2 regions of the Ferdinandcohnia sp. Marseille-Q9671 genome follow, and region 2 is predicted to be linked to the other one. Evidence: riboswitches for the same ligand, from Rfam matches in the RefSeq annotation. Region 2 holds a riboswitch; the other holds the start of a gene.
The links. Region 2 has a riboswitch for S-adenosylmethionine ahead of ACWNMY_RS14055 (M14 family zinc carboxypeptidase). Riboswitches for the same ligand answer to the same signal wherever they lie in the genome.
Positions count from the first base shown of each region.

Region 1: it holds a riboswitch for S-adenosylmethionine, as region 2 does, so the genes downstream of both, metK (methionine adenosyltransferase) here and ACWNMY_RS14055 (M14 family zinc carboxypeptidase) in region 2, are expected to answer to the same signal.

Region 1 covers NZ_CDRJTA010000001.1:1,135,717-1,152,408, reverse strand. The annotation lists gene ACWNMY_RS05880 (amidase family protein) at 1-578, opposite strand, end outside; gene ytzI (YtzI protein) at 568-735, opposite strand; gene ACWNMY_RS05870 (Dps family protein) at 887-1,327, shown strand; gene ltaE (low-specificity L-threonine aldolase) at 1,557-2,573, shown strand; gene ACWNMY_RS05860 (DUF6154 family protein) at 2,731-2,991, opposite strand; gene ACWNMY_RS05855 (hydrolase) at 3,318-3,656, shown strand; gene ytkD (RNA deprotection pyrophosphohydrolase) at 3,934-4,422, shown strand; gene ACWNMY_RS05845 (ABC transporter permease) at 4,444-5,250, opposite strand; gene ACWNMY_RS05840 (ABC transporter ATP-binding protein) at 5,228-6,007, opposite strand; gene ACWNMY_RS05835 (ABC transporter substrate-binding protein) at 6,018-7,004, opposite strand; gene ACWNMY_RS05830 (alpha/beta hydrolase family protein) at 7,175-7,966, shown strand; gene pckA (phosphoenolpyruvate carboxykinase (ATP)) at 8,186-9,775, opposite strand; SAM riboswitch class I at 10,053-10,217, shown strand; gene metK (methionine adenosyltransferase) at 10,488-11,687, shown strand; gene ACWNMY_RS05815 (gamma carbonic anhydrase) at 11,721-12,248, opposite strand; gene ACWNMY_RS05810 (tetraprenyl-beta-curcumene synthase family protein) at 12,400-13,437, shown strand; gene ACWNMY_RS05805 (class I SAM-dependent methyltransferase) at 13,582-14,154, opposite strand; gene ACWNMY_RS05800 (TIGR01212 family radical SAM protein) at 14,151-15,113, opposite strand; gene ACWNMY_RS05795 (YtzC family protein) at 15,371-15,652, shown strand; gene ACWNMY_RS05790 (glycogen biosynthesis protein GlgD) at 15,664-15,825, shown strand; gene ACWNMY_RS05785 (MDR family MFS transporter) at 16,318-16,692, shown strand, end outside.
Region 2 covers NZ_CDRJTA010000003.1:272,980-289,671, reverse strand. The annotation lists gene ACWNMY_RS14085 (ABC transporter permease) at 1-738, opposite strand, end outside; gene ACWNMY_RS14080 (ABC transporter ATP-binding protein) at 893-2,614, shown strand; gene ACWNMY_RS14075 (ABC transporter permease) at 2,693-5,029, opposite strand; gene ACWNMY_RS14070 (ABC transporter ATP-binding protein) at 5,040-5,801, opposite strand; gene ACWNMY_RS14065 (ATP-binding protein) at 6,135-7,400, opposite strand; gene ACWNMY_RS14060 (response regulator transcription factor) at 7,397-8,086, opposite strand; SAM riboswitch class I at 8,686-8,794, shown strand; gene ACWNMY_RS14055 (M14 family zinc carboxypeptidase) at 8,902-11,259, shown strand; gene speG (spermidine N1-acetyltransferase) at 11,559-12,074, opposite strand; gene ACWNMY_RS14045 (amino acid permease) at 12,690-14,081, shown strand; gene ACWNMY_RS14040 (Gfo/Idh/MocA family protein) at 14,198-15,106, opposite strand; gene ACWNMY_RS14035 (MBL fold metallo-hydrolase) at 15,594-16,460, opposite strand; gene nhaC (Na+/H+ antiporter NhaC) at 16,460-16,692, opposite strand, start outside.

The sequences.
Region 1 (16,692 bases), on a different contig from region 2:
GATGTTTCCGTTCCAACGGCAACTACTGCAAAGTTTGCGGCTATCGCGGCACCAGAACCAGCACTGGATCCTCCAACATCAAATTTACCCGGTCCATAAGGGTTCAACGTTTGTCCACCACGGGAACTATAGCCACTAGGCATTCCTTCCGTCATAAAATTTGCCCATTCCGTCATATTTGTTTTACCTAATATAATTGCACCAGCCTCACGCAATAGATAAGCAACATAGGAATCCTCAGGGGCATACGATTCTGCTAACGCTAGAGATCCAGCAGATGTATGCATTTTGTCATTTGTATTAATATTATCCTTTAGTAGAACTGGAATTCCATGGAGTGGACCACGAGGGCCTATTTCCTTTCGCTCTGCATCTAATGCCATTGCGATATGTAGTGCATCTGGATTGATTTCGATAATTGATTTTATCTCAGAATCGAAGGTAGATATTCTGTGTAAATACATAAGCACTAACTGTTTGGCAGTAAGCTCCTCTTTCTCGAATTTCTCTTGAATGGATTCAATTGTTGCTTCAGTTAGCCACGTGCTCTCTAGCTCTTGAAGAAATTTAATTTCCATCTGTATTCTCCTCATGATCATGATTACTTTCCACATTTGGATTGTTTTCAAGTTCGTCTACTGTATGTTTGTATTTATAGGCTTTCGATGTAGTACCTACTGCTAAAAACAAAACAACAAAAACAATGATAATAGAAATAATTAATACTGTTAGCATAGTACCCCCCTCTTTTTCTTTATTTTATCATGTAGAGATAAAGTTGGTCATTGAAAATTCAATCGAGAATATTCGAAGGAATACATTTTGAAAAATAAAATGTTTTGGTACCAAAGAAAGGGGGTATGTTAAAAATAAGGAGGAGATAGGAATGAATACACAATTAACAGAATTGGTTAATAAACAAATTGCAAACTGGAGTGTCCTTTATATTAAGTTACATAATTATCATTGGTATGTGAAAGGATCTCAATTTTTTACCTTGCATGTAAAGTTCGAAGAGTTTTATAATGAGGCAGCAGTTCATATCGATGAATTAGCAGAGCGTTTACTAGCCCTAGGCGGACATCCTGTTGCAACCATGAAAGAGATACTAGAAGCTACTTCAATAAGCGAAGCTAGTGGAAGCGAAAATGCGGAAGAAATGGTTGAAAACATTTCAAATGATTTTTCGATTTTAACAGGTGAATTAAAAGAGGGAATGAAGGTGGCTGAAGAAGTAGACGACGAAACGACAGGTGATATGTTACTTGCGATTCACCAAAGTCTCGAAAAGCATATATGGATGCTACAATCCTTCTTAGGAAAATAAAAACGAAATGCGTAAACTCCTTGCTCAGCCCTGGCAAGCGCTACGAACCCCGACGAGGAGGCTATTGTGCACCGTGAGAGTGGTGAAACTTTCCTGAAGGGGTAGGCGTGGAACAGGACAGCAAAAACTACGTTTAGATTTATAACTAACTTATTAGTAAGCAGACCCATCTTTCTTGTAGAAAGATGGTTTTTTTTGTACTATTTAAGTTAATAAGGGGGAGAGTAAGATGATTGATTTACGAAGTGATACAGTTACTAAGCCAACGGCTGAAATGAGAAGAGCTGCCTATGAAGCAGAAGTTGGTGATGATGTATACCAAGAGGACCCAACAGTTATAGAGTTAGAGAGTACGGCAGCTGAGATGCTTGGTAAACAAGCTGCATTGTTCGTCACAAGCGGAACTCAAGGAAATCAAATAGCTGTTTTATCTCATTGCAGAAATGGAAATGAAATTATTGTAGAACAGGATTCACATATTTTCAATTATGAAGGTGCTGCTATTTCAGCATTTGCAGGTGTTCAGCCACGAACAATAAAAGGAAACAGAGGTGCAATGGAACCTTCTGCAGTAGAAGCTGCAATACAAGTGGAGGATGTACATAATCCTGAGACGGGTTTGATTTGTATAGAGAATACCCATAATCGAGCCGGTGGTGCGATCATACCACTAGAAAACATGGAAGCAATCTATAACATTGCCACAACAAATAGTATCCCTGTTCATTTGGACGGAGCGCGTCTTTTTAACGCATCTGTTGCACTCGGTCGCCCTGTGAGTGATATTGCACAGTTTACGGATTCAGTACAGTTTTGTTTATCAAAAGGTTTAGGTGCCCCAGTAGGTTCTATCATCGCTGGAAGCCAAGAGTTTATTAATCGTGCTCGTAAGTGGAGAAAGCGTCTAGGTGGTGGATTGAGACAAGTAGGAATCATAGCAGCTCCTGGGCTAGTGGCTCTACGAAGCATGGTGGATCGTCTTGCAATCGACCATGAACATGCAAAAATACTTGCAGAGGGACTTGGAAATAGCAAGGGCATACATGTTGTGAATCAGGTTGAAACGAACATTATTTTAGTTGATGTGAGTGCCCGGGGTTTGAACTCTGGCCAGTTTGCTGAAATTCTTAAGGAACACGGTGTTTTAGTCTCTACGTTTGGACCAGAGTTAGTTCGATTTACCACTCATTATGATGTAGACAGAGAGTCAATTGAAAAAGCACTAAGCATTGTAAATAAATTATAACTTTATTGTTAAAAAGGATTGTCAAAGCATGGCGCGATAATCCTTTTTTGTTAGTTGGAAATTTAAATTAGGGTGAATACTATTGAAACTGGCAGTTGACATATAAAATCGATAGAGCCTACTATTTTGAAAAGAGACTCTATCTCTACCCGAAATTTTAGTGAATATCTCTCAGTTGTTCAATTGTTAGCATCTTCGCGTGTCCAATTCCATCGCGTGCCATTTTTGCTTTTAAATTTTCTATCATATAGAAACCTACAAGGTTACGTAATTCTTGATCGGATAAATCATTTACGAGAGAGAGTAGGTCTTCCCGCTCAAATTGTTCGAGTACGGAAAACGCAATGATATCCGCATCTTCCTCATCCCCAGTTAATTTATCTCGGTACATGTCGTAAATTTCATCAATAATTTTCATAAATGGCTCCCCCTAAATTCCGCAAATTCCGCATTTTTAACCTAGTTTTTACTATCTAGCTGCAGGCGCCATCGGCTTTCTGGTCATAAGCCAATTGCTTCGGAAGGAAAAAGCACCTTCTGTCGGGCGCTTGTTTATGCTTGTCGCCTATGGCTGCGCGTCTTGCGCTTTTCTTCTTTTCTTGGAATTTAGTATATGGGGTTACGTAACAAAAGATACTAAAAGTATTGTGATTAGGCGAATCATTTTATATGACACGTATATGTGAATATTTTTGGTGTGCGATGAAAAAGCTAAAAGTACGAAAGACAGTATTAGGAGTGAAGATATTGGAACAACAACCTAAGAAGACGTATTATATTTCTGTTGGAAGTGGGGAAATTTCCCAATCGAAATCGAGCTCCACTTGGGAATATAAAATCGAAGCAACGGATGAAGAAGTTCACAAATTGCGTTCACTTTTTAACGAAAACTATTCAAATGAGATAGAAGGATTTTTACGTGCTCACGTACCGTATGTTGAGTATCATAATGACTCGTCAAATGACAAGTATGACTCAACTATGTTGCAGGTTTTTAAAATGATATATCAGCTAGGAGACCAAGAGGCAAAGGATTTCATTCAATCCCAAGGAATACTTGATGTATTAGGCAATATTGATTAGGCCACTTCAAAAATGAAGCGGCTTGTTTTTTTGTTTCTCATCATTCCCCCTGACTGAATCGAATTCAACTTTATGATATGATAGTAGTAATTCATTTAACTTTATTTAACTTCACCATTGCTGGTTGTGGTGGTTCAAATCCAATTTGGATATAAACCATAATGTATAAGGTTAAAGCCACCGGCAGAACCTCGATTAAAAGGTAGGACACTTTCCTAAAAAAATCGGACGGACGGTTTGCCAAGGCGCATTTGATTTGAATGGAGACAAAGATACTATGATTGTTTTTCATGATATGTACCATAACGAAGTAAATTTATCCTTTGAATCATCCCCTTTTTCTTCGAGCCCAAAGCATGTTTGGGTCATCTGCAGATACCAAGACCAATGGCTTTTAACAAATCATTCACAACGTGGCTTAGAATTTCCTGGTGGTAAGGTAGAGTACGGCGAAACCCCAGAAGCTGCAGCTTTTCGGGAAGTAATGGAGGAAACTGGTGCAGAGGTTAAGGAACTAAAGTATGTTGGGCAATATAAGGTTATTGGAAAAGGAAAAACGATTATAAAAAATATTTATTTTGCAGAAATTGAACGAATTCTTGAACAGATGGATTATTTTGAAACGAAGGGACCCGTGTTGATCGATGAAATTCCCCTAGATACTGTTAAGAATGACAGAGGCTATAGTTTTATCATGAAGGATGATGTGTTAGCTCATAGCATCGAATTTGTTGAAAAATACCTTATGGCAAAAAAAGCTCTCTAGTAAAAAACTAGAAGAGCTTTTTTATTTATCTTTTATTAGTTTTCTTTCAAGATACTCTACACCTTGGTACATTAACGTAGCACAAACAGCGATTAGTAATAAACTTAAAAAAATGAGTGTGAAGTTAAATACTTGGAATCCATAGATAATTAAATACCCTAACCCTTGTTTAGAGACTAGAAATTCTCCAACGATAACCCCAACCCATGACAATCCAACATTCACCTTTAAGGTTGATATTATTGCAGGAAAGGAGGAAGGGAGAATAACATTGCGGAAAATTTGTTTTCGGTTTGCTCCAAAGGTCTGTAGTACTTTTATATAGTTATAATCTACTTCCTTGAAGGAAGTGTACACGACTATTGTTGTGATGATGATGGAAATAATCGCACCCATTGCAATGATTGATACATATCCTGTTCCTAGGGCAACTATTAAGATTGGTCCCAATGCAACCTTTGGCATGGCATTAAGGACTACCAAATAAGGGTCAAGAATGTTTGAAAGTCGTTCAGACCACCAGAGTACTGCAGCAATGACAGCACCTAGTAAGGTTCCTAAGATAAAACCAAGTACTGTTTCAAATAGCGTTACCGCAAGATTGTTCAATAATGTTCCATCATTCAATTTATCCAAGAATAAATTCCATATCTTTGAAGGTGCACTAAAGATTAATGGATCTATCCAGTTATTATGACTGGCTATCTCCCAAAGTCCGAAAAAGACAATAAATATCAGGAGTTGATAAGAGCGAACCAGCTGCTTTTCTTTTTTGATGGAATGTAAATATTGGTGGTGTAGTTCTTTAATGTTCAGGTTTTGTTTCAAGTTTATCTAACTCCTCCCAAATTTGCTGAAAAAGGATTGAATAATCTGGGTCCTGTCTTGCGTCAAATGGTGATTGGTCTCGAAGGGTTTTAGGGACATCAAAGATATTCTCAATTTTTCCCGGACGTTTTGATAGCATGAAAATGCGGTCGCTCATTGCGATTGCTTCTCCAATATCGTGAGTAACCAGAATGGCTGTTTTACCATATTCCTTTAATGTATCTGAAACGAGGTCTTCTAGTTTTAATTTTGTTTGAAAGTCTAATGCCGAAAATGGTTCATCTAGTAAAAGGATCTTTGGGTTTGTTGCAAGGGTACGAACTAACGCTGCACGTTGCCTCATTCCACCAGAGAGTTGCTTAGGGTAAGACTTTTCTACACCCTTTAACCCAATTTCTTCAAGAAGGTCCAAAGTGTTTTTTCTATTTTGTTCGGTTAGTTGATTCATAATTTGTAGCCCAACGAGGATGTTTTCTTCTATGGTCTTCCATGGAAATAAGTAATCCTGCTGAAGCATATAGCCAATATATGATTTAGCTTTAGTGATAGACTTTCCTTCTATCAAAACTTCTCCAGATGTAGGTTTTAACAAACCTGCAATAATCGAGAGTAGTGTTGTTTTTCCACACCCACTAGGGCCGAGAAGGGAAATAAATTCCCCCTCCTCAATTGTTAGTGAAATATCCTCGAGTGCTGTCGTTGCCTGATCCTTTGAAAAATAAACATGGTGTATATCTTTAACTGACAAGAAGTTCATACTAACACTCCTATTTGGAAATTACTTTTTCTGCAATACTTGTATTAACAAGTGTCTCGTAATCAATTCTCTTTGGTAGTTCACCCGCTTCATCCATAATGTCCTGCAGGTTATTCCAAGCTTCCTCAGTTAATACTGGACTAGTAGCATAAGAGCCCTGGCTTTTATAACGCTCAACAGAGGAAGTAATTAAATCAAGTGGTGTATCTGGGAAAAACTCTTGAATGGAGTTAGCGATTTCTTCTGCACTGTGGGAGTCAACCCATTGTTGTGCCTTATATACAGCACGTGTGAACTTTTCGATTGCTTCTTCCTTTTCATCAATAAAGCTCTGCTTTGTCATGAATGATGTATAGGGAACCTTTCCAGACTCCTCACCGAATGATGCAACAATATATCCTCTGCCTTCTTTTTCAAACAAACTAGCAGTCGGCTCAAATAATTGTACAAACTCGCCAGTTCCGGAAGCATATGCACTTGAGATATTAGCAAAATCAATGTTTTGAATGAGATTTAAGTCGGACTGAGGATCAATGTCATGTTTCTTTAGCACGAACTCCCCAACCATTTGTGGCATTCCACCTTTTCGCTGACCTAGGAAGGTACTATCCTTTACTTGATCCCAACTAAAGTTTTCGATTTTCTCTCTTGCAACTAAAAATGTTCCGTCCGTTTGAGTAAGAGCCGCAAAGTTGATAACAGGATCAGTCGATCCCTGTGCTTCAACATAAATAGATGTTTCGGAACCGACCAGGGCTACATCGGCACCACCGGAAATTAACGCAGTCATGGTCTTGTCACCACCAGGAACGGTAGTTAATTCGATTTCCAAACCTTCCTCTTCAAAAAATCCTTCTGTTACAGCTACATACTGAGGTGCATAAAAGACAGAGCGTGTTACTTCAGCAATCCGTATTTTTTGAACTTGCTCATTATTACAGGCCGCTAATGGTACAATAAGCAGTAATGCAAATATGAAAGCAAAAAAACGACGCATGTAAACATTCCTCCTTGACAGTCTTTCTGTCGGCATTAGTAATTACTTTAAGATAGAATATGAGACGTGACAAAAATGTGTGAATGCCTATTTTTTTCTTTTTTTAAATGTAATCTAAAAGGGTTTTACTCTTCATTTGAGGTAATAACAATATAGAAAGGATGGATTTGATGGTAGATGGCACAATTATTGAAAAGCAGAGATTTCCTTCCCCAAATCCTGTTATAGATTTATTTTTAATTACCTATTGGAGCAAGGGATTAAAAATTAAAGGTTATTTAGCTGAGCCCAAGGCGGAAGGAAGCTATGACGGATTTTTATACTTGCGCGGGGGAATAAAAAATGTTGGTAAGGTAAGGATTGGAAGAATCGTCCAATTTGCCTCTGAGGGATTTGTTGTGATGGCACCCTTCTATCGCGGAAATCAAGGGGGAGAAGGCAATGAGGATTTTGCAGGTCAGGATAGGTATGATGCATTTTCAGCTGTAAAAGTTCTTGAAGAGCACGAAAAAGTAAATTCGAGGCGAATTCATGTTTTTGGCTTTTCTCGTGGCGGAGTTATGGCATTATTAACTGCCATTCATCAACCTCAAGTTTGTTCGGTTGTATCGTGGGGAGGGGTAAGTGATTTAAGCTTAACCTACGTAGAAAGAAATGACCTACGACGAATGCTGAAACGAGTTATCGGAGGAACGCCTACGAAATATCCTGAACGATATAGGTGGAGAACTCCTTTATATCAACTTGAAGATCTCAAGGCACCCTTACTTATTATTCATGGAGAGAAGGATAAAAATGTATCGGTTGAGCATTCCTATCGCCTTGAAAAAAGGGTAAAGGAATTGGGGAAAGAAGTAGAGAGTTGGTATTTTCCAAATTTCACACATTATTTTCCACCGAGTGAAAATCGAGATACTGTAAGACGACTGACGGAATGGATGAAGGCAAGGGAGCAAAAATAAAGGATTTGAGTGGATCTCATGTATTAATTCCTACGACTTATAAGCCTTTAAAAAGAGTTTATCTCTTGGACTTAGGGTAGGCGTAGGCGTTTCACATTCAGTTCCAGCGACTAGCCCTCAGTGGTCATGACCACTAAAAAAATAGAAGGCAAAGAGAGCCTTCTATTTCTTATCGTCTATGCTTGTCGGGGCTGAACTAGGTGCTTGCACATTGTTTATTTAAACCCTTGGTCCCCCTAGTAGTTCAATATCCTTTGAAACCTCAGAGAACTTTTTAAAGTTTTCTTTGAACTTAAGGGCCAATTCCTTCGCTTTTACATAATAAGCACTTTGATCAGCCCACGTTTTGGAAGGTTGTAAAACATCGTCTGGAACACCTGGTATATGAATCGGAATCTCTAAACCGAATATATCATTTTTAACGGTTTCAGCATTATTTAACTCACCCTCTAAAGCAGCCTGAACCATCGCACGAGTGTAAGATAGTTTCATACGGCTTCCTACTCCATATTCTCCACCTGTCCAACCTGTATTTACTAAAAAGACTTTTACATTATGCTCATCTATCATTCTACCAAGCATTTCTGCATATACTGTTGCAGGTAATGGAAGGAACGGGGACCCAAAGCATGTTGAGAAAGTAGCTTGTGGAGACGTAATTCCACGCTCAGTACCAGCTAACTTACTTGTGTATCCACTTAAGAAATGATACATGGCTTGTTCCTTTGTTAATTTACTAATAGGAGGCAGTACCCCGAATGCATCTGCTGTTAGGAAGACGATTGTAGTAGGGTGCCCTGCTATACTTGGTACAATAATATTATCGATGTTTTCAATTTGGTATGCTGCTCTTGTGTTTTCTGTTAGGGAGCCATTATCATAATCTGCTATTCTGGTTTCTTCATCAACTGCTACATTTTCTAGAACAGAGCCAAATCTGATTGCATCGAATATTTGCGGTTCTTTCTCACGCGATAAATTAATACATTTCGCATAACATCCACCTTCAATATTAAACACCCCAGAACTAGACCAGCCATGCTCATCATCTCCAATCAGACGACGTTTTGGATCTGCTGAAAGCGTTGTCTTTCCGGTTCCAGACAAACCAAAGAATAACGCTACATCTCCTTCTGAACCTACATTGGAGGAACAATGCATAGAGAGGATATTTCTTTCTGGCAATACATAGTTCATAACAGAGAAGATAGATTTTTTAATTTCTCCCGCATATTCAGTTCCGCCGATTAAGATAGTACGTTTCTCAAAAGAGATAATGATAAAGGTTTCAGAGTGCGTGCCATCAACTTCTGGAACCGCTTTAAAATTTGGTGCACTTATGACTGTGAATTCTGGTTTATGAGTGTTTAGCTCATCTTCTGTTGGTCGAATAAACAATTGTTGTGAAAAAAGATTATGCCATGCGAATTCGTTAATGACTTGAATCGGCATACGAACCTTTTTGTCAGCCCCTGCAAATCCATTGAACACAAAGAATTCTTCTTTTTCTTTTAAATAAGTAAGTACTTTTTTATATAGATTATCAAATACTGTTTCTGAGATTGGCTGATTTACTTTGCCCCAATCGATTTTTTCCTTAGTAGACGCTTCTTCTACAATATATTTATCTTCTGGTGATCTTCCTGTGTATTTTCCCGTTGTTGCACGTACAGCACCAGTCGAAGTAAGAATACCCTCTTGTCTAGCAAGTACTTTTTCAACTAAAATAGGAACAGATAGGTTATGAAGTGCATTTTTTCCATTGACTAATTCCAAAAGCAGCTCATTTGAAACTTCAACTGAATTCATGAAAAACCATCCTTTTTCTATTTTTATACGAAAGAAAGAAACTCGATTTTACAATTAGTATAACACATTAGTAAAAATAGTCTATACTATTTAACGTATTTTACGTAACTTATCTACAAAAAGTGCGTACAGATTGTAAAATAGTCATTGTTGCATAGACCTTTTTGCAGTGCGAATTTTTTGATGAAAAAATATGACACGTTTCTACATATATTTTTATTAAATTTATTGACATGAAAAGGATGTCTGCGATATGATTGGTCATTGAACGGATACTCTCTTATCCCGAGCTGGCGGAGGGACAGGCCCAATGAAACCCGGCAACCATCACTTTTTTTTACATATCAAACGATTTTATGCGAACCCTATTACATATAGGTAAAAATCTGTTAAAAGTGATAAGGTGCTAACCTGAGCAAGGCATGACCTTGATCGATAAGAGTGAAAGGCGAAATGAACAATATACCTTTCCTCAAAGTGGGAAAGGTTTTTTATTTCTTTTTTTGAAACGATCTTGTGGTTTCAAGATGTTACTAACACAAGCACTTTGATGTGCTCATCACGATAAATTAGCAGCGAAGTTCCTATTATAGGCTTGTTAAGATAGGATAGAAAATTGTGTAGGTAACAATACTAAGGGAATGAGTACCGTATCAAAAAGAATGTCAGAGTCGAACTTTTCGAATTCTGAATGTTAAAGGAGGAAACATTTGTGACAAATAGACGTCGTTTATTTACTTCCGAGTCTGTTACAGAGGGCCATCCAGATAAAATCTGTGACCAAATATCAGATTCTATTTTAGATGCCATTTTAGCAAGTGATGCAAATGCACGTGTAGCGTGTGAAACTTCTGTTACAACAGGGCTTGTACTTGTTGCAGGTGAAATTACAACTTCTACATATGTAGATATCCCAAAAATTGTTCGTGAAACGGTGCGCGAGATTGGTTATACCCGTGCGAAATATGGCTTTGATGCTGAAACTTGTGCTGTGTTAACTTCTATCGATGAGCAATCACCTGATATTGCTATGGGGGTAGACCAAGCCTTAGAAGCTCGTGAAGGTCAAATGACAGATGAGCAAATTGATGCAATTGGTGCAGGAGATCAAGGCTTAATGTTTGGTTTTGCTTGTAATGAAACGAAGGAATTAATGCCTCTTCCCATTTCATTAGCTCATAAGCTAGCACGAAGATTAACGGAAGTTCGTAAAGATGAAATTCTTCCATATCTACGTCCGGACGGGAAAACTCAGGTTACTGTAGAATACGATGAGAATGACAAACCTGTGCGCATTGATACAATTGTTATTTCTACTCAGCACCATCCTGAAATCTCTTTAGAACAAATTCAACGTAATCTTAAGGAACACGTTATCAATCCTGTTGTTCCTAATGATCTTATTGATGAGAATACAAAGTACTTTATTAACCCAACAGGACGTTTTGTAATCGGAGGTCCTCAAGGGGATGCTGGGTTAACAGGGCGTAAAATTATCGTTGATACGTACGGAGGTTATGCACGTCATGGTGGTGGTGCATTCTCTGGAAAGGATCCTACAAAAGTAGACCGTTCTGCTGCATATGCTGCACGTTACGTAGCGAAGAATATTGTTGCGGCTGGATTAGCAGAAAAATGTGAAGTTCAGCTTGCTTATGCTATCGGTGTTGCTCAACCTGTATCCATCTCTGTAGATACATTTGGAACTGGAACAGTTTCAGAAGATGTACTAGTTGACTTAGTTCGCACTAATTTTGACTTGCGTCCAGCTGGTATCATTAAGATGTTAGATCTTCGTCGTCCAATCTATAAGCAAACTGCTGCATATGGTCATTTTGGTAGAAATGATATTGACCTACCATGGGAGCGTACGGATAAAGCAGAGGCTCTTAAGACACAAGCAACAAAATAATAGGAGAAAAGCTCGCCAAGGGTGGCGAGCTTTTTATTTCTTCTTCTGTTCTTCTTGTAGTTCTTTATAATGCTGACCTTTTTCAACATACTCTCTGCGAATTCTTGCCATGTCTTTTTTATCCGCTTCGTTTAATTCGCGGATTACCTTTGCCGGTCTCCCAAAGGCTAATGTATGAGGTGGTATTTTTTTACCTTGTGGAACTAGGCTTCCTGCTCCGATAAACGCCCCTTCTCCAATTTCTGCACCGTCTAGAATGATTGAACCCATCCCAATTAAGGCATCTTTTCGAACGATAGAGCTATGTAGGATAACCTGATGGCCAATTGTGACATCGTCCTCAATGAGTAACGTATTATTTGGACTTTGGTGAAGGGTGGAATTATCTTGAATACTAACTCTTTTTCCAATAACCGTTGGTGCAACATCTCCACGAATAACGGTATTAAACCAAATATTCGTTTCCTCACCAATTGTGACATCACCTGTTATAGTCGCATAATCAGCTATAAAAACCGAATCAGCAATTGTTGGATATTTCCCTTTGTATGGATAAATCATATAGGTACGCCCTTTCTCACTATATTTGATATTCGAAGAAAAATCATTTACTGTTAGTGTAGCAACTTTCACAATAATCGTAAATTAACATTACATCCTGTTTGTAGAAAATGAGGTGATATCCTTGGTACCAACACACCCAATTGGTTTAATGAAGAAAGTGTATCGTGAGGTATTTCCGATTGTACACCGCGAATTGGCCTTCTGGAGAAAGAAAGCAGAAGCGATTCCAAATGACGAGCTTCGTACACAGGCTCTAGCAAGTATTCATTCTAAAACCTTTCACTGTGAAGGAGGAGCAATCCTTGCGTTATTGTCAGAGGGTAAGATCGACGAATGTATTCAATTTATCGTTGCCTATCAAACGATAAGTGATTACCTAGATAATCTCTGTGATCGCAGTACATCCCTAGATCCAGTTGATTTTCGAACCCTACACGATTCAATGCCAGATGCATTGCGACCCTGGCAACCTACAAAAAATTATTACAAATATAGAGCTGAACAGGATGATGGTGGCTACTTAGAGAGTCTCGTGCAAAAATGTCAGCAGGTCCTACAAAACATTCCACACTATAATAAGATTTCTGGCTACTTACAAGAGCTGTCTAGCTATTATTGTGATTTACAAGTCCATAAGCACGTAACGGTAGAGGAGCGTGTACCGCGATTAGAGACGTGGTTTAAAACCTATCAACATAATTTACCGACTATGGAATGGTATGAATTCTCTGCTTGCTCTGGTTCCACACTAGGTATTTTTTGCTTAGTTGCGTATGCGTTTCATGACGAATTTAATGATGAAATGGCTGAAAAAATTAGAAGCGGCTACTTTCCTTATATCCAAGGTTTACATATTCTTTTGGATTATTTTATCGATCAGGAAGAAGACCGTAAAGGCGGCGATTTGAATTTTTGCTTTTACTACCCGCATGAAAATGAGCTTGTTAGTCGACTAAAACATTTTATGATTGAGGCTGACAAGCATACAGCAGGTTTGCCGAATGAAAAATTTCATCGTCTTATTAATCGAGGTTTATTGGGAGTTTATCTATCAGACGAAAAGGTAAGAAGCCAACGGAGTGTATTGAAGATTGCTAAGAAAATGATTAGACTTGGCGGAAAAACTTCCTTTTTCTTTTATATAAATGGACGAGCTTATCGTCGATTGCAAAGCGTTTTTGGATAAGGAAAAGCGTAAGGCGCTCAGCCTTAGGCGACAAGTATAAGTCAAGCGCCGACAGAAGGCGCTTTTTGCCTTCAATGCGATTGACTTATACCAGAGAGCCGATTGCGCCTAGTGTCAGACATCGAAAATTTAGTACAGAATCCTCTATCTTTTCTCAATTGCAATAACAAATGGAGGATGGTTCACTTGATTCATAAATCGGTACATTAAGACATGAGCTTTCTTTTGGTCAAGTGTTGAACAGTACTCTAACAGCCTATCCCTTTCTACGGCACCCTCTTCATGGCCATGGTACACAACGACTACAATGATACCCTCTGGTTTCATTATAGTGAGTAACTGCTCAATTGCTTCAATCGTTGAGGTGGGTTTTGTCACAATTTCTTTTTTACCGCCTGGTAAATAGCCTAAGTTAAAAACTGCTCCACTAATCTTTCCATGTGCATCTTGTGGGATAGAAGACATGAGCTGATCATGACTTTGATGAAATAATGTGACACGATGCTTTACTTTATGCTCTTCTAACCGGGTAGCTGTGCTTTCTATAGCTTCTACTTGAATGTCATAACCGAATACTTGCCCGTTGTCACCAACTAAACCTGCCAGCATTAGCGTGTCATGCCCGTTGCCAACTGTTGCATCAACAACAAAATCCCCTTCTGAAATGGCTAACTGGAGTAATTTTCGCGAAAAAGGTAGGATACGCTCTAATTTCATATCGTTTCAGCTACCTTCTTGTAAAATTTACCTTGATAACTGTCACGTCGTTTAAGTTCGGCATCAATTGTGTTTAATACTTCCCATTTGTTGACACTCCACATCGGTCCAACCATTAAATCAATGGGTCCGTCTCCTGTAATGCGATGGACAATCATTTCCGGTGGTAAAATTTCTAATTGATCACAAACTAACTGTATATAGTCATCGAAAGAGAGAAATTCCAAAAGACCTTTTTCATATTGCTTAACCATTGGGGTTCCTTTTAACAAATGTAACAAGTGAATTTTTATTCCTTGAACATCTAATTTGGCAACTTCTCTTGCAGTTTCCATCATCATTTCTGTGTCTTCTTGTGGTAACCCATTAATAATATGGGAGCATATCCGAATATTATGCTTGCGTAGCTTATTTACCCCGTCAACATAGCATTGAAAATCATGGGCACGGTTAATGAGCTTCGCTGTTTCTTCATGTACAGTTTGCAGTCCTAATTCTACCCATAAATAGGTTCGTTCATTTAATTCAGCTAAGTACTCAACAACATCGTCAGGTAGGCAATCGGGTCTTGTTGCAATGGATATGCCTACGACACCTTCTTGACGCAAAACAGGTTCGAAACGCTCACGAAGTACCTCAACAGGTGCATGTGTATTGGTGAAGGCTTGAAAATAAGCCATGTACTTACCATCTTTCCATTTTTCATGCATTTTATTTTTAATGGTTGTAAATTGTGTTAGAATATCATCCGCTCGGTTGCCAGCGAAGTCACCTGAGCCAGAAACACTACAAAAAGTACAGCCTCCATGTGCAACTGTACCATCTCGATTTGGACAGTCGAAACCTCCATCAAGTGCTACCTTAAACACTTTATGACCAAATGTATGACGTAAGTGGTAATTCCACGTATGGTATCTCTTGTTATCTGTAGAAAATGTAAACGGGTTACTCTGAGACATGCTCAGCCCCTCCTTATTAAAAAAGTCCTCATTGAATTTTAGCATGGGTCCTTTTAGTAACTCAAATGGAAATTAAAAGATCAAAGTTTAAGAACGTCACTTCTGAGGCAACAACTTTTCGACCACTTCGTGTGGCAAACACAAATTGGAAATAACTTTTTGAGAAAAGTAATAGAGGATGAACAAACTATAAAGGAGAAGATTTTGCTTCTCAAGTTACCTTATTTGTGCGGAAGCATTTGATTAGGAGGGGAAGTATGGCTACTCGACAATCAGTTGATGCGTTTTTGCAACGCTGTGAAGATTCAATTCAGTATGCCCAAGAACAAATTACAGTTGCAAGGAAACAAGAGCATTATAATGATACGGAATATACTGATGCTCAAATGCAATTAGAAGAAGTAACAAATGAATTAGCTAAGCTTGCACAAAGCTGTAATGATCAGCAGCGTGAGCGATTGCACCGCATGAGGATACAGTTACAACAGCTTCAAAATGATATGACATTGGATGAAACTATTATTCAAGAGTATAAATAGGGGATGAAATCATGAAAAAGCGTTCAAAGCAAAACAATCCAGAGCAAAAAACAAAAAATGGGGTTAACAGTAATGATCTAGAGTTTGGCCAAGATTACGATCCAGTAAAGGAATCAAAGCAAAAGTATCTCAAAAAGGGTCAACCTATAAAATCAAAACAACGTCCGGAATAATTATGAATCAGCAAGTGGGATGCCACTTGCTGATTTTTTAGTTTTTTGTTGAGGTATTCTAGCCGGAGGTCATCCTTACAATACAAGCACGCTTGAGTATCGACGAAGAATGTAGGTAAAACTGGATGTTGCGGTACATACCCATGTAGATTTAGGCAAGACGTGTAGGTCAAGGGTGAATGGCGGTACACGCTCGTGTAGATTTCGCTTAAGCATGTAGGTTAAGAAGGTTCTAGCGGTTCAAGCTAGCAGGATATTCGGGCAAAGCATGTAGGTCAAGATGGTTCTAGAGGTACAAGCTAGCTGAGTTTTCGCCATACAAGGTATATCAAAATCACTTCTTACGTTAAACACCCATTCAGTATTTTAGTCCCACCCACCCCACACCAACTCGTCCACTTGTCGGAATACTTTTTTAAATTGATTATAGAAGTGGAAAGGAATAGAATTTATTTTGGAAAATGAAATTAACGTAAAAAGGAGGTGCCCGTAATGCCGAGAGCACTTTGGATGATTATTATTGGTATGATTATAAATGTAACTGGATCGTCCTTTTTATGGCCTTTAAATGCCATATATATTCACGGTCATCTTGGAAAGTCTTTATCTGTTGCTGGTCTAGTATTAATGGTAAATGCGGGTGCAACCGTAATTGGGAATTTAGTTGGTGGTATCGTATTTGATAAAATTGGTGGGTATAAAACTATACTTGCAGGAGTCATAGTCTCGTTAGTATCACTCACAGGTCTTACTTTTTATCACGGATGGCCGCATTATGTTATCTTCTTAACAATCATCGGCTTTGGTTCAGGCATGGTATTTCCAGCAATGTTTGCAATGGCTGGGGCTGTCTGGCCTGAAGGTGGA
Region 2 (16,692 bases):
ATAGGAAAACCCTAAATCGAAGGTAATAATCCCTTTTATTGCATCCGTAAGCTGTACTAGATATGGCCGGTCTAAACCGTATTGACGATTAAATTCCTCTCGCTGTTCCATCGTAGCAGCTTCTCCTAAGATGTTTGCAGCTGGATCGGATGGTGAAAAATGCAAAATAGTAAAGACGAAGAATGCTACTGATATAATGACGAAGATAGTCATCAGTAATCGTTCAAAAATATAACGAAGAAAGTATCTGGAATAAATCCATAAGAACAAATACATTAGGATTCCAGGTAATAAACTAACCCAAACAAAGGTTGGCTTTTTCAAACAGTCTCCAAAAAATTGTAAATAGGTCGATTCTATAATATTGTTTTCTAACAATCTAGCTTTAGCCAACTCTTTTGCCTGTTCATCTGCAAGCTCCCTGGCTTCACGACTCATCTCTTGCTCATTTAACGGTTCATTAAAATATCGCTTTTTACTTTTATATTGATCTTCGTAACGCTCAACCAATTCACCGTATGTAGTAGAGTGTTGAATCGCTTCTGTCTCTTTTTGGAGCAATTGCTTATAGGATGAGTTTTTAGATTTAAATTGATAATAAATCCACGTCACCAAATGAACAGGAAGCCCTAGTAAGATAAAGAAAAAAAGTAATAAAGGCTGTGTACGAAAACTGCGATAGTATGTTTCAAATCTAGAATCTGTTTGATCCTTTGCATGACCCTGTTCAGAAAGCAAATACTCACCCCCTTGGGAGATTTTAATTGTTGATAATTCCGAGTTGATTAGTGTATATTTGTACCTGTAACAGAAATAAAGTATAGTGATTAAACGATTAGATGTCAATTAAAAAGATAGAACATTTAATTAGTAGAAAACGAGGCTATATACTATGGAAACATTACTATCAGTCAACAATTTGCATATATCTTTCCTATCTAATAATGAAGACTTCGAAGCGGTCAAAGGCGTTACTTTTGATGTTCGCAAAGGAGAAACATTAGGAATAGTAGGTGAATCTGGTTCAGGAAAAAGTGTTACTGCAAGGTCGATTATGCAGTTGCTACCTTCTCCACCGGCATTAATGAAAGAAGGTTCCATTGAATTTGACGGCAAACAAATATCTTCTTTTACAGATAGCGAGATGGAAAAGGTTCGTGGAAAAGAAATTAGTATGATTTTCCAGGATCCAATGTCTTCTTTAAATCCTACTATTAAGGTCGGAAAACAAATCGACGAAGTCTTAATCAAACATCAAGGTCTTTCAGCAAAAGAAGCGAGACAACAGTCTATCGAAATGCTGAGTCTGGTCGGTATTAAAAATCCGGAAGAACGATACAATCAATACCCTCATGAATTTTCAGGAGGTATGAGGCAACGAGCAATGATTGCCATGGCACTTGCCTGTCGGCCTAAACTATTGATCGCGGACGAACCAACCACTGCACTTGACGTAACGATTCAGGCACAGATTTTGCGTTTGATGAAAAAAATACAAAAGCAGTTTGGCACATCTATCATCTTAATCACTCATGATTTAGGAGTAGTTGCCGGAATGTGTGACCGGGTTGTTGTAATGAAAAAAGGGGAAATTGTTGAATCAAATACCACAGAGAAGATCTTCTCTTCACCGCAGCATCCTTATACACAAAAACTATTAAATGCTTTACCTCGGTTAGATGAAAAGAAACAGCCTAAGGGTGATCTGGATTTACCAGAAGATATTAACCCGGACCGCCCATTACTTGAGGTACGTTCATTAAAACAGGTCTATCCTCTCGGCGGAGGCAGAACGCTAAAAGCAGTAGATTCCATTAGTTTTTCTATTCAACCGGGTGAAACATTGGGGCTCGTTGGTGAATCTGGCTCGGGTAAATCAACAACCGGAAGACTGTTATTACGCTTGCAAGATGCGACCGAAGGAGAAATCCTCTATAAAGGCATCGCAATCAATCGCCTAAATAAGAAACAATTGAAGCAACTTCGCAAGGAAATCCAAATTATCTTCCAAGATCCATATGCTTCGCTTAATCCGCGTATGAAGGTACTTGATATTATTGGACATTCCTTAGATATTCACAAATTGGTGAAAAACAAAGCAGATCGGAAGGCTCGAGTTGAGGAGTTATTAGAACTTGTGGGCTTGGAAAAAGAACATGCCAATCGATTTCCACATGAATTTTCAGGTGGTCAGCGACAACGTATCGGTATTGCCCGGGCTCTTGCAGTTAATCCGAAATTCATCGTTTGTGACGAACCGTTATCTGCATTGGACGTTTCCATGCAAGCCCAAATTGTTGATCTACTAAAAGACTTGCAGAAAAAACTAGGATTAACCTACTTATTTATTGCCCATGATCTTTCGATGGTCAAACACATTAGTGACCGAGTGGCCGTTATGAATGCCGGAAAGATTATTGAACTTGCCGAAAGTGAGGAGCTTTATAGCAATCCGCTCCATCCATACACAAAGTCGTTGCTTGCAACGGTTCCTATTCCGAACCCAGCAATCGAGAGAAAGAAACTTAAGCAAGAATTGCCAGAAACACCTCGTTTTGATTTTAGTCAAAAGGCATTACAGGAAGTGAAACCTGGGCATTTTGTTTTAGCATAATTTATAAGGCCTGTTCCATCTGCACATAGTACGCAGGAGGAACAGGCCTTTATAGTAGATATTTCACTTCTCACTCATCTATTCTGTAATTAAACCATAAGCAGATATTTTTTTAATGCTCCGCGAAACAAACATGGATCCCAGGTAGGCTAAAATAAGGATGCTGACACAAAGCACTAGAATCATCGGTATATGAACGATAAAATCCAAACGTTTCACCCCTGCACTTGATAGTAATATCGAAAGCATAGGATTCGTGAAAAAATACCCAAGCACTCCACCAATTGAAACTCCTGTGATAACTACAGGCAGAAAACTAATGGATATTTGATTCATCAGTTGATACGTTGAATAGCCAATTGCTTTCATTACACCAAACTCTTTCCTGCGCTTTATGATCATCGTTTTGATAACGAGATATAGTATCAACACGACAACTAGAACGGTAATTAACATTACTATCAGCATAACCGCAAACACTGCAGCTGTATACATACCTGTTTGGCTCTCTATATTTTTATCGATATCTAATGTTTCAACTATATGGTCCCCGTACTTACCCTGGACATTTTTGATAAAGGCATTGTTCGACTCACCATCTAGATATACATAAAGGGTCGTACCTTTATAATCTGAATGTAATTCCTGAATACCGTCCATTGTTAGTGCTGCTATTTGTCCAAGATTACCAATGGCTTGACTAAGGCCAGTTACCAAATAACGTTTTGTTTCAGGTCCATATTCCACTTCAACGAAGTCACCTATTCCTTTATTAATCTGCTTTGACACAACCCAAGAAATGGATATTTCATTTTCATATTTCGGTTGCCGTCCTTCATAAACGATATTATTCTCCAACTGCTTAAACTCATCAGTAACAGTTGTATAAACGGTTTGACCATCAATTTTGGTTGTAACTAAGTCGTATATATTCACTTTCCTAACATGATCCATTTGTTCAATGTCACTCAAAAGTTGACTTGTATCCGTAGTTGCCTCAACTGCAACCAACACATTAGCTGGTTCTGAACCAAAGAGGTTAACAAATGCAGTTTTGTCAGAAGCAACGTTGTAATAAAGCACCATTGAAAAGACAGAAGCAAAAGTTAACGCAATAATGATTAAAAGTATCATTACATTTTGTTTTGCGTTTGACAACATTGATTTAATTCCCAGTAAGAAATGAAGACTACCTTTTGTCTTCTCTAAAGGGAAGTGATTTTTTTTAAAACTGTGAGTTTGAATACCTCCACGAAGTGCCTCAACAGGTAAAATTTTTCGAACACGGAAAGCAGAAAGTAAGGTAACGATTACTACACATAAAATAACAAGGAAAATACTGACTACATTGATGATAATATCTATACTTTGAACCCATACCAAACCAGATAGGGATGAGATAATCCCTCCGATGAAAGGCATTAGACCATATGACAAGGCAATCCCTACCATACTTGCACTAAGGGCAATTAAGATAAACTGCAGTAAAATGGAAGAAAGAATTTGCCTACTAGTATAGCCTATCGCTTTAAGAGCCCCGATATTTTCCATCCCATCTTCAATACTATTTGAAACACGGAATCTAATGACAATTAGTGATACAAGCACAATTATAGCCGAAAAAGCCATTAATATTGTTGCTACAATGTTTATAGTTAGTGTGTTTACATTCTTTACTAATTCAATATCTAATGCCCAAATATAAGAAGTCGTTTCTCCTACTATTGATTGAGGAAATTCCTTAGTGAAATCATTTAGTAACTTTGGAGATTGAGTTTTGTCTTCCAATCTTGTAGATAGGATTACCCCAATTGATTGATCGTTTAGATTTCTAGCTAATTCTTGATACGAATTCTCTGGTAACATGAATTTCATAACTCCAATGTTAGTTGTACCCATTATCGTTGTTTCTAAGAATCCAGCAATTCGATATTCATAGTCTTTTGCAAGATAGGTAATGGTGAAATCATCACCTAATTCATAGCCCCCATTCGTTTTAAAACTGTAAGGCACATAAATATCATTTGTACTCGATGTATCTAGCTTTTCAATCAACTTTAGAGGTCCAATACTACGATCGTTCTCTGCATTAAAAATAGCAATACTGCTCGTCAATTCACTGTTAGCAAATGTAAATGAAGCAATGCTCATTGCAATAATTTCTTCTGTTTCTGTCTCTGCGACCCCTGAGTAGTTCATAAAAAATTCATCATAAGTCGAATCATGACTAGCTTGGTCCATGATTATTGTTACATGTGGGTCGTTTAATTGTTCAACTTTATTATCATAAAATGGATTGATTTGAGTAATAACCATTAAGCCAATATTAAGAAGTAACGCAGCAACAAAAATAAAGATAAATAAAGAAGCCGTTGCCGATTTACTTTTTCTAATATTCGCCAATGCCAGAATCATAATCTTCACCTTACCACCCCATTTCTGTAAGGAAAGTCATGAGCTTTTCATGGCGCTCGAAATTCTCAATCTCACTGTATGAACCCAGCTGCAAGTCACCGCAAATTACGCCATCTCTCAAATAGATTATCCGATTCCCACGCAATGCCGTTTTCATATCATGAGTGACCAAGATAATACTCTGTCCATTGCGATTTATATTTGTGAATACATCTAACACACTGTCACTAGATGATGAGTTTAAGGCACCTGTTGGTTCATCTGCAAATAATACTTTCGGGTTGTTAATGACTGCTCGAACGATCCCAACTCGCTGGGATTCGCCGCCAGAAAGCTGAGTAGGAAATTTAGACCATGAGTTTTCATTAATCCCTACTTGTATTAATAGTTCTTTTGCCTGTTTAACGAGTTCACGCTTATTTTTATTTACTAATAGACCACTTGCAAGTACATTATCAAGTACACTCATATTATCTAGTAAATAAATTTGTTGAAATACAAAGCCACAATTTCTTCTTCTAAATATCGCGAGTTGATCGTTATTTAAGGAAGTTAAATGATTCCCGGCAAAATCAATTTCACCCAATGTCGGTTTATCCATCCCGCTAATTGCGTAAAGTAGCGTGGATTTCCCAGACCCTGAACTACCCATGATAATTGTAAAATCCCCTTCTACTAAACTAAGGTCTAGGTTTTTTAATACATGTTGCTGAATTCCCCCGCTAGAAAAAGATTTGCACAACTTCTCCGTTCTAATAATTGTTTTAGTCATGACCTATCGCCATCTCCCTTTATTTAATCGTAAGGATTCCTTCTTTCGACCTATAGAAAAAAGACTGTAAACGAGCTTACAGTCTTATCATACAAAATGAATTCTTATTAAATCTTTGTGCAATTCTTAACTAATTCTTAAATATCAAATACACCTTGGCGTATTTGCGCCCGATTTTTAGGCCTACACGAAGTAGGTCATGAAGACGTTGCCACAGGATGTGGCGATCTTAGTCTTCGATCCTATGCTCGAAAAGTTTCCTCTGAAAAATCGTGGCATCCGCCGGAGGCTTTAACTTTGTTCAGTCGGGGTTTTGACTCCGACAGAATAAAGTTAAGCAAGTTTACTTTTTATAACTACTGTAAAACCGTCTTCTCTGTTATAACAGTGAATGTGGCCATACATTTTTTCCATGAAGTACTTCGAAATATAGAGACCAAGGCCTGATCCATTCTTTCCGTCGACATTTTTCCCTCGATAATATTTATTAAAAAGGAGAGGCAATTCTTCTTCACTAATTCCTGGTCCGTAGTCCATAATGTAGAGTTCAAGATAGCCCTGATTAATTTGGGAAGAAACGGTGACCTTTGTTCCTGCATATTTATATGAATTACTTATAATATTGTCTATTACCTGCTGCAAACGTAAGGAATCAGTTAACATAATACATGGTGGAATTGGATCTAAGAGGATTTGATGGTCATAATTTACATTCTCAATCATATCAACTAGTAATTCGCTCGATTCTTCCGTTACCGTTACCTTTAACTGTTGTAGTTCTTCTAAAGTAGCGTGAAACATATCGGTTACAAGAAGGTTAATTTGCTCTGCTTTCGAATAAATCGTATTCACTTGCCTAATCACCCGATCATCTTTTTCCTGGAGAAGCATTAATTCACTAATCGCTTTGATTGAAGCAACAGGCGTCTTAATATCATGACTTAGTGTAGCTACAAGCTCTTTTTTACTACGGTTTAATTCATACTCTCTTTGGCGTGCTGCATCAAGCTCTTCACGCAATAGATCAAAGCTTTCCGTGAACGCACCGAAATAATTGTTCTTGTCCATATGTAAAGGTATATCAAAATTGCCTCTAGCCACATTCGATGCAAAATTTCGAAGCTGCTGAAATGGTTTCACTAACGTTCTATATATATAGATAATATAAAAAATACTAATAATCATCACTAGACCCACTATCAAACTTATGGAAGTGATCAGTTCACTTTTCATTTGTTGCCGCATTTCTTGTTCATTATTGGTGATAATTAATTTCCCTACAGTCTCGTTATTTTGCTTCAAGTCTATAAATGTATCTCTATTTTTTATGGCATCGTATGTATCGTTATAATGGTTTCCTGGGGTTTGGTAAATTACGTTCCCTAGGTGATCTATTATCGTAAATGGTTGGTCAATGTCGCTATTTCGAAACATTTCGTCACTAACCTGCCCCCAATTTCCTTCAACAGTTTTCACCACATCATTTATGGCTACAAGATCAAGTTCTGAAATCGTATTCTTCTTAATAACTAGTATGGAGAAAACAATAGCTGCACTAAAAACAACCAGAATCGTAACCAGCAGCAATCTTATTTTCATTGGTTGGTATCCTCAAGGACATATCCTGTTCCCCAAACCGTTTTTATAAATTGCGGATCCTTTGGATTACTTTCAATTTTCTCTCGTAAATGGCGTATATGTACATTAAGGGTTCCATCCCCTACAAAAGAATCTCCCCATACATGTTGAAACAGTTCGTCTTTTGTGATGATTCGATTTTTATTCTTGGCCAAATAAGACAGAAGTTTATATTCCATCGTTTTAAGCTGGATATCAACACCATTTACTCGCACACGATGCAGCTTTGTATCAATCTGAATCTGACCAAACTCTAAAACCTCTTCTTGGTTACTAGAACCACTGCCAAACCTTTTTAATACAGCTTTTACCTTTGCTAGTAAAATACTTAACGTGTAAGGTTTTTGAATATAATCGTCCCCACCGATGTTGAGAGCAATCAGAATATCATCATCGCTTGAACGTGCACTAATAAATAGAATCGGGATCTGCGTAGTTTGGCGCAATTTTTTACATAACTCAAACCCTGAAGTTTCCCCGAGATTAATATCAAGAAGAAGCAACGATGGTTCATGCTCCTCCAAAAAACGTTCGCACTCAGCTGCGCTAGTCACAAACGCTGTTTTGACTTCAAACATATTAAAATACTCACAAGTTGTTTCAGCTAAAGCAATCTCATCATCCACAATCAAACAATCTATTTTCATCATAATCTCCTATTATTTTTTAATTGTATATGTAAAGTATACTTGAGATTTAATAGGTATTGTGTAAATCTTTGGGTTTATATTATTAAAAAAACTTTGAAATACTTGTTCTTTGGCAGGATTTTGCTGACTATATATGAACCTAACTCCTTTATGTTGAGAGAAATGACATATTTTTAAAGGAGATTAATGATAAAAAGGTGGTTACCTTCTTTCAAAAATAAGTAGCGGCTTTCCCTCACAACTGTTTTTAAGACTCAAATAGTGACCATGGGTTATTCTTTTATAAACTTCTTTTATAGGGCTTTAGGATGTTACACTTTTACTATGTTAAGGAAATAAGTCCCTTTAAATTGTATCGTAAAAAAATGCATTTTTTTTAAGTTGTACCATTGATATGCTAACTGCAAAACCAAGTTAACATTTAACTACCTCTCCTCTCCCCTTCGTCCCATTTACCTACAAGGAAGTTTTTCTTTCTCCATTTTTTGTGAAATAGGAGTTAGTTGGTTCTATATAACCATTTTAACGAAAACTCATTGACTTCGTGGTAGATATTTCTATAATTGGGTAAATACAAGCAATCTAATATGAATACTCTTTTATCAAGAGCAGGCGGAGGGACAAGCCCGATGAAGCCCGGCAACCGGCTAACCATTAAGGTGAGCTAAGGTGCTAAATCTTGCAGCAGTAGCTGAGAGATAAAAGAGGAACTGGTCACTTTGTTAGTGATGCTGTGCCTCTTTCTCTTTGAAAGAGGCTTTTATTTTGTTTTAAATTGGGTTACTTGTTATATCTTAAAAGGAGTGGGAGAAATGAAAAAAGTTGTATTACCTATGTTACTTAGTGTTGCATTAATTGGGACAACACTGCCTACTGATGTATTGGCAACCGGGACTGAGGAGACTAACTCATCTGAGCGAAAGCACAGTCTTTTCAACTCAGAACAATATGATTATGTCATATTCGATACTATTCAAAAACAGCTCGAGGACTTTGACAAAAGGAGTAATAGAATTAGTCTTGAGGTGACTGGAAAATCCTCTACTGGAAAAGATCTATATACAGTAACGATTACGAATCAAGCTAAAAATAACTCTTATAAAACCTTACGAAAACTAATGAGTGAAGATCCCGATCAAGCACAGCGTTGGTTATCAAAAAATCCAGACGTGAAACCTCCAATTCTTATACACGCATCTATCCATGGAAGTGAATTTGTTGGAACAGATGCTGCACTAAGATTAATTGAGCGATTTGGATTTGAAAATGACTCGGAGACACTAGAAATACTCAACAACTTTACGTTAATTGTCAATGTGAATGCTAATCCAGATGGTCGTATCGAAGCAACTCGTTTTAATGGAGAGGGAATTGACCTCAACCGTGATTTTATTACTCAGTCTCAACCTGAAACACAAGCTGTAGTTAAGCAAATTACAAAGCTAAATCCTTTGGTTCTGTTAGATCTTCATGGTTATGTGAAACAAAGAGGCGTCGCAAAACATCCAGGTTTGATCCTGCCTGGTACACCACCGCACAATCCCAATTACGAATTTGATCTTTTATATAATTGGATGAATCAACAAGCAGAAGCAATGGAATCTGAACTGGTAAGTCAAAAAGATTCATATGAAACTGAGCTTTATAAAACAATGGAAGGGACACATATTCCTTTAAGAGACTCAAGTCAAGGATGGGATGTTTATCCGCCAATCTATACCCCAGCATATGCAATGCTTCACGGGGGATACGGTTATACCCTTGAAGCTCCAACAAATGATTTAGATGGTGTAAAGTGGCAAGTTGATGCAGTAACAGGGGCTCTTAAATTTGCTGTAGATCATAAATATGACATGCTGGAGGATCAAATAGAAGTTTATCAGAGAGGTGTTACTAATCAACATCCTAATTATGAAGAAGGAAAATATCCTGAAGCATATATATTACCTGTAAAGAAGGAAGACCCAACCGTTACTGAAAAGGCTGTTCGGCACTTGATTAAGAATGATGTTGAAGTAACGCAAGCAAAGGAAGCTTTCGATTCGGACGGTATTCGTTATGAAAAAGGTACTTACTTACTATCAGGCAGGCAAGCGAAGGCTGCAGTTGCTAACGCATTCCTTTGGGATGGACAGGATATTACCAATGACATCGGAGCCATGTATGACATATCTTCTTGGGGTCTTCCAGAACTGTGGGGATTTGAAGTGATTGAATCAACATCATTCCCAAATGTAAAAATCGATAAAGTTAAAGAGATTAAATTAAAAGGATCACTTAATGGTAATGGTCCTTATAAAATTCCAAATACCTCTATCAATGCTGTTTCTCTCGTAAATCAGTTACTTCAATCAAACATCCAGGTGTTGAAGGATGAGGAAGGGAACTTTTATGTTGAAAAGAAAACATCTGACCTTATAAAAGCTGTAAAAGCTTCAGGTCTTGATCTTGTTACAACTTCAATTCCAAAACAGGTAAGAAGCATAACTGAAAAGAAAATTGCTATTTTAAAAGATGGGGGACTTGGAAAGGTTCAGTCACATTCAGGTACGAAACTTGCCCTTGAACGCCTTGGTTTTTCAGTAACCGAATTACATCCAAGTGATGTAGCGAACAATGGCTTATCGGGATATGATACATTTATTTACAGTGGTTCTGCTAATCTAGTATCCTACAATCTTAGCACGGCAAACAAAGAGTTTGGACTCTCAAACGAAGAAGAATACAACAAATTTAAGCAGAATGTGGATGAGTTTATTGAGCAAAAAGGACAGTACATCGCTATAGGATCTGGTGCATCAAAAGTTGCCAAGTCCTTAGGGCTAACAGATGTGGAAGTGAACACTGGATCTTCGAGCTCTAATGGTATCGTCCAAATTGATTACACTGGAAAAGGAGTTACAGCAGGTTATAGTCAAGACGATATCGGATTCATATATGGACCGGTTTGGTACTCCAATACTGAAGAAACCGAAGTCTTTGCCACCTTTGACCAAGGAGAAGATTTCTTTGTTTCTGGTCATTGGAAAAATAGGCAGCCTGCAAGAGGTCAAGCGGTCATTGTAACCGAAAAAGACGCTGCCGTAACATTAATCGGATTAGAAGCTGGATTTAGAAATCACACCGATTACCTATTTAGATTACTATCAAACACAATTTTTAACGAATAGGATATTAATAAACCTTGATTTCCCTATTATGACATTCGGTAATTCCTTTTTACTTTTTATCGATTAATGGTAAGGTACAGTATGTGTTAACTCTCAGATATTATGAAAGAAGGCAACTAACCCTTTGGGTGTTGCCTTTGCCTTTTTATATTACTTGAAGCGGATACCAATGCTATAGCGAATATAGACACCACCATGATTACCTGTTATTTACTAAACAAATGAATGGAAAGTCTGAGGTAAATAAGTTGTGGGATACAAAAATTAGTATTTTTTTATTACGTCTTTCTTGTACAGTCTCAAGAATCCCTACTAAAATATTGATGCTGGAACATACACATTCTTATTGCATTATGATATTCACCGTCAACAAAAAACTCATCAATTAATTCTCCTTCAAACTGAAAACCAAGTTTTTTATAAATATGAATCGCCTTTTCATTCGTTTTATCAACGATTAAATATAATTTATACAAATTTAATACAGAAAACGCATAGTCCATTGCGAGATATGTTGCAGACTTCGCATATCCATGTCCTTGATGATTCGGATCTATTATAATTTGAAATTCAACTCTCCGATGAATATAATCAATTTCTACTAATTCAACTAACCCCACCATTTCAGTGCCTTTTTCTACAATAAATCTTCTTTCACCCTGATCATGAATATGTTTATCATATAAATCCTGCAATTCAACGAATGACTCATATGGCTCCTCAAACCAATAGGACATGATGTTTGCATTAATATTTAACTTATGAACAAATCCTAAGTCAACTCTCTCTAATGGCCTTAACCTTACATCCTTCACTACTTTTCATCCTCCGAATACCGCATTCAATGGATTTTCCCTTTTGATGGTTTTATAAAACCATTTTAATCCTTTATAAAGAAAGTAAAACAGCAAATGAAAACAATCACTATAAGGATATTCTTTACAAACCATAGATAAATATCCAAATGCTTGATTGCATTATGTAGCTTTAGTGCTGGTCAGGTTTTCTAATAACTATAAAAAAAATCGAAGGTTAAGGTTCCATTTTCCATATAGCTGTTCACGAGCATATCTTCAAAAGAAATAAATACCTAATTTCACAATTGTTGATATGACGGGGATAACTAGCTTTTCCCCCAACTTTTTATACAGCATTTATTTCCAATGTGGATAAGTTGTGGAAAAGGATCTTACAACTTTGTTGGATTTCTAAAACGCCTTAACGTGGCTTGAGTGGTGATCGCAAACAAATTGCTGTAGTAGAGTTGCCTCAAAAACTAGGTTCATTTATCACCCTTGTCTCTTTCCCAAAGTCTAGGTGTAAGCATACTGTTTTTCGACAAAGATATTGGTAATTCGACAAAAACGGTTGACCTATCATTCATAAACATATAGAATTTTTACATATTTTCAAAAGGATGAGGTTACAGCATGAAAGATATATTATTCAGAAAAAAGAATCTCGCAGAGTTACTTTTAAACAAAGGAGAAAAACAGCTACCACGAACTCTAGGAGCCTTTGACCTAATGTTGCTTGGAGTAGGTGCTATTATTGGAACGGGTATTTTCATACTTCCAGGAACAGTAGCTGCGGCACACTCAGGACCAGCTATCGTTTTTTCTTTTATTCTAGCTGCAATTGTCTGTGCACTGGCAGGGATGTGTTATTCAGAATTTTCTTCATCCATTCCAGTAACGGGTAGTGCATATACGTATGTATATATTGTATTTGGAGAATTAATCGCTTGGTTAGTTGGCTGGGCTTTACTTTTAGAATATGGATTAGCAGTTGCGGCTGTTGCAACAGGTTGGTCTGCTTATTTAAGTGCCTTGTTAGAAGGTTTTTCTATCACGCTTCCAAAGGCCATTTCTGGTTCTTTTAATCCAGCAGATGGAACATATGTAAACATACCGGCTATAGCTATTATATTTGCCACTGCTTATTTGTTAACGCTCGGAATAAGAGAATCGACGAAAATTAATATGATTATGGTATTTATTAAAGTAGGTGTTATTCTCTTATTCATTGGAGTAGGTATTTTCTATGTTGAGCCCGCTAATTGGCAACCATTAATGCCCTTCGGAGTGCAAGGCGTAATAAGTGGGGCAGCCCTTGTTTTCTTCGCTTATCTTGGATTCGATGCTGTTTCGTCAGCTGCTGAAGAGGTAAAGAATCCACAACGGAATATGCCAATAGGAATTATTGGCTCTTTACTTATATGTACAATACTTTATGGAGCAGTTTCCCTGGTTTTGACTGGGATGGTTTCCTACACAGAGCTAAATGTAAGTGATCCAGTTAGCTACGTGATGCAGATCGTTAATCAAGATTGGGTGGCTGGCGTTATTTCACTTGGTGCTGTTGTTGGAATGATGACTGTTATACTTGTTATGTCATATGGTGGAACTAGACTTCTTTACGCGTTTGGCCGTGATGGATTGCTGCCGAAAAGTATGTATGAACTTAGTGAAAAAAAGAAAACACCTGTTAAAAACACTTGGATATTTGCAACATGTGTAGCTTTTTGTGCCGGCTTCGTTCCGTTATCTAAACTGGCAGAACTAGTAAATATGGGAACATTACTTGCATTTACCATCGTTTCAATCGGAGTAATTTACTTAAGAAAAAATAAAAGTATACCATCCGATGGTTTTAAAGTTCCATTCTTTCCAATCTTACCGATTTGTTCATTCTTATTATGTTTATTTTTAATTACTCAGCTATCTGTTTTTACGTGGGTTTCATGCGGTGTTTGGTTTATATTTGGACTATTCTTCTATTTTGCTTATGGTAAAAAGCATAGTCTCATGAATAAAGAGTAAGAAATGTAAAAGTGAGCTTACGTTGTCATACAGATGACCTTGTAAGCTCACTTTTTTAGTTAAGAATGAGAAAACATGGAGTCTCATCAACATTCATTTTCTATTCATGTATCCTTTTACTTCTGTTCCGCTAGTTTCGTGAGGATTTCTTCGCAAATTTCATGGGTTTCCAATGCATCCCGAGTTGAGATTTTTGGTTCTGAATTTGTGCTGACAGCGCGTATAAAATCTGTAACCATTTGCTCAAACCCTCTTTTATACAAGGTTGACTCCCAATCACTACTCCGAACCTCACTATTTTCTAAGTCTTTCGAAATGAGTAAGTTGGATACATTCGTGACCGTCCGCTTCTCCAACGGACCCATAACTTGGGCAATTTCCTCGGTGGTCCCGTTGTCCCTATTCATGATGCCGATTGCAGTGCCACCTTTCGAAATAAATTGAATCACAACGTGGTATAAGGATCCATTTTCCATACGGCCATTCACGAGCATATCCTCAACCGGGTGTGGAAATAAATATCTCATCGTATCCACTACATGGATAAAGTCGTCAAAAATAAACGTCCTCGGCTCCCCAGGAAGATTTTTGCGGTTTTTCTGGACTACAACCATATTTGGATTAGAAACTTCCTTCAAACTTACATAGGAAGGGGCAAACCTGCGGTTAAATCCGGTCATAAGAATAAGTCCACGTTCCTCCGCAAGTTTGACAAGTCTATTCGCACCTTCATAATTGTCCGTAATAGGTTTGTCGACAAACACATGGATTCCATGATGAAGTAGCCACTCAACAATTTCTTCATGAGAGGATGTCGCCGAATGGACAAATGCTCCCGTAATCCCACTATCAACCATGGACTGGAGGTCAGAGTGTATATGTTCAAACCGATATTGACTGGTAATTGTTCGTAACTTTTCTTGATTTCTTGTGTAAAAGTGAAACTCAATCTCCTTTAATCCGCTATAAACTGGAAGATACGCTTTTTGTGCAATGTCTCCAAGTCCAATAACCCCAATCTTCACTATAAATCCCCTCTTCGTTCAACGTCGCCTTTCACAGTGACGAAAAAAAAAATACTTACACTAATAATAGTATAAACAAGTTTACACTATTTAAGAAAGCTGGAGACATAATGAAATCAACTGCTATGGAAAGTAACTGAATGATATTTATAGCTAATAGAGATAATATCATTCTCCCCATCCCCACTCTTTGAGTTCCGATAATCCATATGATTAGAACTATTTATAATAAATAAGACGTGATTTCGTATAATAGTATTTTGCAAATTCACGGTCTTTTGACTTTAAAATTTTGAATATTATATTCACCAATTGTGCAACTGTCTCGACGTGGTTTGAATATGAATGCAGAAGAATTTGTGTAGTAGTTTTTATCTAATAAGAATTACGAAATTTGATATACATTACTATGAAACAGTTCACCATTTTTATTAAATAGAAAAAGATGTTCAAAAAGAAATTCTTCTTCTTGAACATCTCATTATTGTTATATTCTAAATTCCATCTCTTCGTCTGCAATGAAGAACCCTTTTGTTTCGATTTGCTTTCTTAATGAACCCTCTCTTTGCAATACCGGGTTTGAATGGTTAAGGTGTGTAAAATAAATTTTAGTTTCCCCTACTAAATCTTGAAGTAGATCCATCGTCTCTGTTATTAGTGGATGGGGGACCTGCCGATAATCTCGCCCAATGTTTGCTAGATCCTGTTGAGAATAAAACGTGCCATCAAGAAAACAAATATCCGCCTCTTTCGCCACTTCACGAATATCGATGTCCCATTCATCCCAACGATCAATATCAGGAATAAATAAAACCTTTTTATTCGGACCTTTTATCCAAAAAGCAAAAGTCTCTGAAAACTCATTCCGATGCGGAACAATTAATGGAGTTACAGTTACTTCCGTAGAAACACTAACAGGTTGTCTATCTTTGATTTCTTGAACAATGATGTTTTCAAGTGCAGTCAACTGGCTCCATGGTGCATCATTTTCAAGTAGTTTTTTCATTTTTGCCCCTGCCATTACTGGTAATAGACGAGAATTAACCGCTTCTTTCCCTAAGAACATCAAACCTGGATAATGACCGATATGTGCATGCGATAGAAAAATACTGCTCATCAGCTTTGATTCCATTCCATATCTCATTTGCAATCGTGCCATTTGTTCTCGAAGATCAGGAGTAGCTTCAATTAAATGCCATTTATTCTCTTCTGGTAAAATAATTGCCAAGGATGCGGCAGTTCTTTTAAACTTCGAGTCCTCTAATGCTCTTTTACAATTTTCACAAAAACAATTTGCTTGTGGCAAACCACCATCTTGGGCAGTTCCAACCACACTTAATATAACCTCACTCACTATACAACTTCCCTTTCTACATGCTGCAGTTCTTTTTCTTGGCTGTAATCCTTTCTAGCAATCGTCCATCCAGTGAATCCAAACAGTAGATTTACTAACGGTACAAGATAAATAAAGAACGCATATGGAATAAACTCCCACGCACTGACTCCCAAAATGCTCGATGCGAATACGGCAGGAACACTCCAAGGGATAAGATTAATACCGACAGTCCCCATTGACTCGACTGTTC